2 regions of the Mesobacillus sp. genome follow, and region 1 is predicted to be linked to the other one. Evidence: a T-box and tRNA genes for the amino acid it is inferred to sense, from the RefSeq annotation. Region 1 holds a T-box; the other holds one or more tRNA genes.
What was found. A T-box is a leader RNA that pairs with one kind of tRNA and senses whether it is charged. The one in region 1 lies ahead of alaS (alanine--tRNA ligase), so its partner is inferred to be a tRNA-Ala.
Positions count from the first base shown of each region.

Region 2: it encodes a tRNA-Ala, which carries the amino acid that the T-box ahead of alaS (alanine--tRNA ligase) is inferred to sense. The anticodon was not compared.

Region 1 covers NZ_JBYNSB010000013.1:89,361-93,679, reverse strand. Annotated here, with positions in the region: gene AC3EBE_RS05495 (AI-2E family transporter) at 28-1,107, shown strand; T-box leader at 1,173-1,386, shown strand; gene alaS (alanine--tRNA ligase) at 1,461-4,094, shown strand; gene AC3EBE_RS05485 (IreB family regulatory phosphoprotein) at 4,171-4,319, shown strand, end outside.
Region 2 covers NZ_JBYNSB010000066.1:102,574-106,892, forward strand. Annotated here, with positions in the region: gene AC3EBE_RS24700 (dioxygenase family protein) at 1-8, shown strand, start outside; gene AC3EBE_RS24705 (DoxX family protein) at 48-473, shown strand; gene AC3EBE_RS24710 (tautomerase family protein) at 590-865, shown strand; gene AC3EBE_RS24715 (2-keto-4-pentenoate hydratase) at 877-1,656, shown strand; tRNA gene AC3EBE_RS24720 (tRNA-Ala) at 1,843-1,915, opposite strand; gene AC3EBE_RS24725 (MgtC/SapB family protein) at 2,033-2,728, opposite strand; gene AC3EBE_RS24730 (DMT family transporter) at 2,882-3,796, shown strand; gene AC3EBE_RS24735 (GNAT family N-acetyltransferase) at 3,805-4,319, shown strand, end outside.

The DNA.
Region 1 (4,319 bases):
GAATAAACAGGTAGGAGGGTGGATCGGATGAATATCCAGATGAAATGGTATTACCGGCTTGGATTTCTTCTCCTTTTGTTTGTTGTTCTCTATATCTTTGTCAAGCTGCAGGCATTATGGGTGCCTGTCCTGGAAGTGCTCTTTACGTTATTTGTTCCATTTGCTGTCGCAGCGTTCATTACATATCTGCTGCACCCGATAGTGGAAGGCCTCCATCAGCGCGGGCTCCATCGCGGGATTGCAATCCTGATCATTTATATTTTGTTCTTTGGCGGGTTGGGTTTCGCTTTTTACAAAGGAATACCGGCATTGATTCACCAGCTGGGGGATCTTGCTGAAAATGCGCCGTATTTTGCGGAGCAGTATAAAGGTATGGTCAATAACATCATAGACCATACTTCGTCATGGCCCGCTGGCATCCATGAAAGGATCGAAGATGGCATCAACCGGATGGAAATCTGGCTGGATGGGGTGCTTGCCGGCGTAATGACGTTCCTGATGGATATAATCAATTCGATCCTTACGATAGCCGTCATTCCGTTCATTGCCTTTTATATGCTGAAAGACTTCGACGCAATGAAAAAGGCAGCATGGTATATCACGCCGCGGCAGTGGAGACAGCCGGGGACAAAGTTTCTTCATGATGTTGACAAGTCGCTTGGAAGCTATATACGCGGGCAGCTGCTCGTATGCCTCGTGATTGGCGTCCTGTCGACGATCTTTTTTTGGATCGCCGGGATAAAATATTCACTTTTGCTGGGAGCGATTGTCGGAATCACGAATGTAATTCCGTATTTCGGGCCGATCATCGGTGCTATACCCGCAGTTATCATCGCGGCAACCATGTCTGTGAAAATGGTGCTGATTTCACTCGCGATTGTCTTTTCCCTGCAATTCTTAGAGGGGAATATTCTTTCCCCATTAATTGTGGGCAAAAGCCTGCATATGCATCCGCTTATGATTATGTTTGCGCTTTTGGCAGGTGGGGAAATAGGCGGGATTCTCGGATTGATCCTGGCAGTACCAGTGCTTGTCGTACTAAGAGCAGCATTGATTCATGCAAAAGATCACATCATTCTGGAGAAAAAAAAGCAGAATTCAACATAATTTTTTGCGAAGCTGTTTGACAAACGGAATTTGGCTATATATAATTCGGCTATAGATTAATAATTCGAAAAATGTAGAAGGAACGAGTATGTTATAGACCACTGGCCAGAGAGGGATTCCATTGGCTGCAAGAATTCCCGGTGAAGGATAACAGAAGGCTATTCCGGAGTGCAGGCAAAACCTGCCGTAGCAGCTGCGTTAAAGCGTCATTGAGAGATGGGCACATGCATTTTTTGCCCATAATCAGGGTGGTACCGCGAGCAAGCTCTCGTCCCTGTCCAGGGATGAGGGCTTTTTTTGTTGCCTAAAATCCCTGAAGGCTTATCTATATAACGATTTAGGAGGTTGTGTATATGAAGAAACTGACAGGTTCTGAAATCAGAAAAATGTATCTTGAATTTTTTAAGGAAAAGGGCCATGCCATTGAGCCGAGTGCGTCCCTTGTGCCTCACGATGATCCGTCCCTGCTATGGATCAACAGCGGAGTAGCTACTTTGAAAAAGTACTTTGACGGCCGCGTTATTCCTGCAAACCCGAGGATTACGAACGCTCAAAAATCAATCCGTACTAATGATATTGAAAATGTAGGGAAAACTGCCCGCCATCACACTTTCTTTGAAATGCTCGGCAACTTCTCGATCGGTGATTATTTCAAGGTAGAAGCAATTGAGTTCGCATGGGAGTTCCTTACTTCTGAGCAATGGATCGGATTTGATCCTGAAAAATTATCTGTGACGATCCATCCTGAGGATGATGAAGCATTCACGATCTGGAGAGAAAAAATCGGTATTCCAGAAGAGCGGATTATCCGCCTTGAAGGCAACTTCTGGGATATCGGCGAAGGCCCAAGCGGACCGAATACCGAGATTTTCTATGATAGAGGTCCGGCTTACGGCGACAATCCCGAAGATCCGGAACTATACCCTGGCGGCGAAAATGATCGTTACCTTGAAGTCTGGAACCTGGTTTTCTCTGAATTCAATCATAATCCTGATGGAACTTACACTCCGCTGCCAAAGAAAAACATCGATACAGGTATGGGACTTGAGCGCATGGCTTCAGTTGTCCAGGATGTTCCTACTAACTTTGATACGGACCTGTTCATGCCGATCATCAACAGCACCGAAGAGATTTCCGGAGAAAAGTATGGTGATTCCAAGGAAAAGGACGAAGCATTCAAGGTTATTGCTGACCATATCCGTACCGTAGCTTTTGCTGTAGGTGACGGTGCACTTCCATCCAATGAAGGCCGAGGCTATGTGCTTCGCAGACTGCTCCGCCGCGCTGTACGCTATGCGAAAAAACTGAACATAAACCGTCCGTTCATGTTTGAGCTTGTCCCTGTTGTCGGCGAAATCATGCAGGATTTCTATCCTGAAGTAAAAGATAAAACCGATTTCATCCAGAAGGTCATCAAAAATGAAGAAGACCGTTTCCATGAAACATTGCATGAGGGCCTAGCAATCCTGTCCGAGCTCATTAAGAAAGAGAAGGATAAGGGCAGTGACTTGATCCAGGGCAAAGATGTTTTCCGCCTTTATGACACATATGGATTCCCTGTTGAATTAACAGAAGAATATGCTGAGGACGAGGGCATGAAGGTCGACCACGAAGGCTTTGAGAAGGAAATGGAATCTCAGCGTGAAAGAGCAAGAGCTGCCCGCCAGGATGTAGGTTCAATGCAAGTCCAGGGCGGGGTTCTTGGAGAAATCAAAGCAGAGAGTGAATTCGTTGGCTATGACATATTTGAAACGAATAGCAAAATAGTCGCATTGGTTAAGGATGGACAGCTTGCTGACCAGGCAGAGGCTGGAGACGAAATCCACCTGATTCTGGATGTTACTCCGTTCTATGCAGAAAGCGGCGGACAGATTGCCGACAGAGGCACGATTGTCGGTGAGGGAGTAAGGATTTCCGTGAAAGATGTCAAGAAAGCTCCTAATGGCCAGAATCTGCATAGTGTAGTTGTTGAAGAAGGCACAATTGCAAACGGCATGGAAGTAACTGCAAAGGTCGATCAGGATAACCGTGCGAGGATCATCAAAAACCATACAGCAACTCACCTGCTTCACCAGGCGTTAAAAGATACTCTTGGAACTCATGTTAACCAGGCTGGATCTCTTGTTGAACCAGACCGCCTTCGTTTTGACTTCTCACATTTTGGCCAGGTTACACCTGAGGAGCTTGAAAAGGTAGAGTCGATCGTGAATGAGAAGATTTGGAGAAGCATCCAGGTAGAGACGAGCTTTAAGCCGATTGCTGAAGCAAAAGCGATGGGTGCGATGGCACTTTTCGGAGAGAAATACGGCGATATTGTCCGTGTCGTAAAAGTGGGTGATTACAGCCTTGAGCTTTGCGGCGGCTGCCATGTACCAAATACATCTGTTATTGGCCTATTTAAAATCGTTTCCGAAAGCGGTATTGGAGCTGGAACAAGAAGGATAGAAGCTGTGACTGGGGAAGCTGCTTACAAGGTGCTGAATGAACAAATCGGCATTCTTAAGGATGCGGCTGCAAAATTAAAGACATCTCCTAAGGAAGTAGCGAACAGAGTCGATTCCATGCTTGGTGAAATGAAGCAGCTGCAGCGGGAAAATGAATCTCTTGCGGCAAAATTGGGTAATATTGAAGCAGGAAGCCTGGCATCCAATGTAAAAGAAGTAAATGGCGTTCAGCTGCTGGCTGCCCGTGTCCAGGCTGAGGATATGAACAGTCTTCGCAATATGGCTGATGACTTGAAGCAAAAGCTTGGATCTGCTGTCATCCTTCTTGGCACTGCTGACGGAAGCAAAGTGAACCTGATCGCTGCAGTTACGGATGATTTGATCAAGAAAGGCTATCAGGCTGGCAAGCTGATCAAGGAAGCTGCCGCTATCTGTGGAGGCGGAGGCGGAGGCCGTCCCGATATGGCTCAGGCAGGAGGGAAAGACCCATCAAAACTCGACAGCGCTCTTCAATTTGCCGAAGAATGGGTGAAATCAATTTGATATAAAGGGAAAGTAGTGTAGAATGAAGGTAACTTATGAAAATATTGCCTTCCATTTTAAAAGTGAGGTGCATTCGATGAGCTCGTTTGATAAAACGATGAGATTCAATTTTCCCGAAGAGCCTTTCGAGCATGATGCCAATGAAGTCCTGCTTCAAGTCTATGAGGCATTGCAGGAAAAAGGGTATAATCCCATCAACCAGATTGTAGGCTATTTGCTATCTGG
Region 2 (4,319 bases), on a different contig from region 1:
CTAAGTAATTGTTTAATATCTATTGACATAGCATGGAGGAAAATAAAATGGAAAATAAATACGAAGTAAGTACATTAATTTTACGAATCGTCTTAGGAATTAGCTTCTTTATTCACGGATTAGCCAAATTCCAAGGGGGCATTGAAAATACAGTCGGTTGGTTTGACAGTATCGGATTGCCAGGATCCCTTGCTTATGGCGTTGCTTTCATTGAAGTAGCAGGCGGAATTGCCTTGGTACTTGGATTGTTTACGAGAATTGTTTCTGCCTTATTCGTTTTGCTGATGGTGGGAGCACTCATAAAAGTGAAATTAGCTGCAGGTTTCTTAGGGAACGGACAAATGGCTGGATATGAATTGGATTTGGCATTCCTGGCGATGGCAGTAACTATTGCCATAACGGGTTCAAAGGCTTACGCACTGGATTCGTTCATTGGTAAGAGAAAAACAGAACAGGCAACACACGTCCTTTAATTTACCACGAAGCATTTTTTTAAGAGCATTACTTCAGTAATAGAGGTAATGCTTTCTTTTATATATATATCAAAAATGTCCAGCAAGGGCTGTTTGTCTTATGTCGGTTCCGAAGAATGAATCAATATCAGCCCTTGGCTGTGACTCCAGTGGAGCATTTTTTATTTTATATCGATAATATAGAGAGGGAAGATATAATTATGCCGATTATTCAATTAACAATGCTGGAAGGCAGAGATCAAGAAACCATCGAAACTTGTATGCGGGATATCGCACGTACGGTTCAAAAATCACTTGGGGTCCCTATGACAAGCATTCGTATTGTAGTGAACGAGGTTCCAAAGAATCGTTTTGCGGTGGGAGATACACTCAAGAGTGAGCTGCAGGAATAGGGGTGAAATCGATGCTGGACTATAAGGTTCTTTCTGAATATTTACTTGCAGCCGAAAAACAAAAACAAGCGGTTTCTTGTATTTCCGATAAGCTTGAATATTTTAATCTGGAAATGGGATATAAGGTGCAACAGGAGCTGGTTAAAAGTAAACTCGAGTCAGGTCACAAAATGACGGCTTACAAGATGGGGCTTACCAGTCAGGCAAAAATGAAGCAGATGAAAGTAGATACTCCTATTTACGGGTATATTTTTGATTACATGTCTGTTCCCGACAAGGGTGGAATCCAGAGGGAAGATTTTATCCATCCCAAAGTGGAGGCTGAAATTGCTTTTATTCTAGGGGAAGACGTTGAAGGATCAAATGTTACTGGAGAAGAGGTTTTGGAAAAGACCCAGTGGATACTGCCTGCCCTTGAGATTATTGACAGTCGATATAAGAATTTTCGGTTTCAGCTGCCAGATGTAGTTGCCGACAACACTTCTGCATCAAGGGTTATTTTCGGGAATCATTTATTTCAACCACAGGATTTTGATGTGGATTTGATTAGTGTATCCATGACTATAAACGGTGAGTTTAGAGAGAATGGAGTTAGCTCGGCAGTATTGGGAAATCCGGCTAATTCAGTAGCGTTGTTAGCGAACATGTTATATGAAGATAAAAAGGAGAAAATTAGAAAGGGTTCGATCATTTTAACCGGGGGCATAACAGAAGCAGTACTGTTAAATAAAGGTGATCATGTGATAACCGAATATGATAGGATGGGAGGAGTATCATTTCATGTTCAATAAATGAAATATCTAAGTAAACCGCTCTGTTACCTCAAAGCCATTAGCGGATGCGAGGTGGCTAGCCTAGCCTCGCGGAAAGTGGAGTGCCTGGAACGATAATCAACGGACCAATTTTACTTTGCCAAAACCAAAAAATAAAAAGAGTGCCCAAAAGTTTTTACTTTTTGGACACTCTCTTTTTGTAAGTGGAGAATAGGGGGCTCGAACCCCTGACCTCAACGCTGCCAGCGTTGCGCTCTCCCAGCTGAGCTAATCCCCCGTATCAAATTGATAAGGTACAAGAAAAATTATATATCCAACTTATCGGACATGCAAGAGAAATTTTGAAATACGCATGAAAAAGCCGTCCACATGAGGGACGGCTTTCTTTTTTAATTTACAACCCTTCAATTTCAACCCGGTTGATCCCTTCAATGGAGGACACCGTTTCATAAACATCGGTGATTCTTCTGCGGTAGTCAACTGTGACAATCAATTGGACAAGCTGGCTGCCTTCAGCCAAGTCTTTAATGCGTACATTCTTTAAAGAGATTTTTTCAGACTTAATTAAAGTAATGATCTCTGTGATGTTTTCTCTTGTATTCACATTGAACTGCAGGCGTATCTCTTTTTCGCGCAGCTGCCTTGGCCCAATGAAAGTCATCAGGAAGGGCATAAACTCCACGCTGAAAATCAGCAATGCGACGCCGGCGATAGCCTCTAAATAGAATCCGGCTCCTACGGTAATTCCAATTCCAGCAGCTCCCCAAATCATCGCCGCTGTTGTAAGACCGGAGATCGTATCGTTCCCTCTTCGTAAAATAACTCCTGCCCCCAGGAAGCCAATCCCTGATACAATTTGTGCTGCAAGACGGAGCGGATCCATCGTGATATTAACATCTTCATCGCCTGGGAATAAATAAGCAGATTCACTGGATACCACAGTCAAAAGGCAGCTGACAATAGAAATGACCAGGCTTGTTTTCAGGCCTACCGGTTTTCTTTTTATTTCTCGTTCAAGTCCAATAACTAGGCCAAGGAAAGCAGAAATTCCTAACTTTATTAATATTTCCATATCCAACGAATACAACATTTCAATCTCCTGCCCTGATAAGATGTATTTTCTTTCCCTGTCTAAAAATAATTAAACCAATCGAGCGTAAATTTTTAAAAAACATAACGCAAAACTGATTTTCATTGTAAAATAGATACATTTAATATGTTAATCGAAAAGGAGATCAAGCAAATGGAATCACCTAGAGTAAATCCTTATCTTGCAGTCGCAATTGGGGTTATAGCCGTATCAACTTCAGCCATTTTAGTAAAAGTATCCTCTGCGCCATCAGGAGTCATCGCATTTTACAGATTGTTTTTCTCAGTCCTGCTTATGCTCCCGGTGTTTCTTTTAAAATATGTTTCAGAGCTTCGTCTTATTACGAAACGGGATTGGGTATTCACGGGGATCTCAGGAGTTTTTCTGGCGTTTCATTTTATCCTCTGGTTCGAATCCCTAAACTATACCTCAGTAGCAAGTTCTACTGTATTAGTAACATTGCAGCCTCTTTTTGCATTCGCGGGAGCCTATTTCTTTTTTAAAGAAAAGGTATCTGCCAAAGCGATAATAAGCGGACTTATTGCGATAGCTGGCAGCGTCATTATCAGCTGGGGGGATTTTAAAATCAGCGGAAGTGCACTGTTCGGAGATTTCCTTGCCATTGTCGCATGTGCCCTAGTAACGATTTACCTGTTGTTCGGCCAAACCGTCAGGAAAAGGATGTCTTTGATCACATACACCTTCATTGTTTACAGTTTTAGCTCAGTTACGTTATTCATTTATGTTTTAGCTGTTGGAGATTCATTCTATCCCTATCCGGCAAGCGATTGGGTTTACTTTGTTTTGTTGGCGATCATCCCTACATTGTTAGGTCATACTTTATTCAATTGGTCAATAAAATGGTTAAGTGCGTCGATCATCTCAATGGCCATCCTATTTGAACCTGTTGGTGCAACCGTCCTAGCGTATTACCTGCTGGGAGAGAATGTGATCTGGACACAGATTGCTGGTGGCTTTGTTGTTATTGTAGGAATAACATTGTTCCTTGTAGATGAAAGAAAAGTAAAGATGAAAAATAAAGCAGAAATAGAATCGATAACAGGGTAGGAGATTATATGCTGATACGAAAAGCCACTAAAGATGATGCTGCGGGGATAGCGAGTGTGCATATTCAAAGCTGGCAAGAAACCTATTCAGGATTAATCAGCCAGGAGTATCTGGATTCTTTAAAAGCAGAAGACCGTTTTCCGCTTTGGGAAAAAAGCCTGTCGGAAACCCCGGTGACTTCGCCGGTATTTGTCGCTTTGAATGATGATAATAAAGTAGTGGGGTTTGCTTCCTTTGGGAGAGAACGGACAGGGAAGTTCTGTGCGGATGGAGAATTGTACGCAATCTATATCCTGAAGGAGTATCAAAAAGGTAAGCTGGGAATGAAGCTTCTTCATGCAGGCATAAAGGCACTGCTTGATCAGCGATATACATCCATGCTCGTTTGGGTGCTTGCAGAGAATGGCAGCCGTAAGTTCTATGAGAATCTCCAGCCTGATAAAGCTGGCGAAGAAAATGTCAAAATAGCAGGTCAGGATCATCTTGAAGTTGCTTTAGTTTGGGAAGATCTGAATTCCTTGAA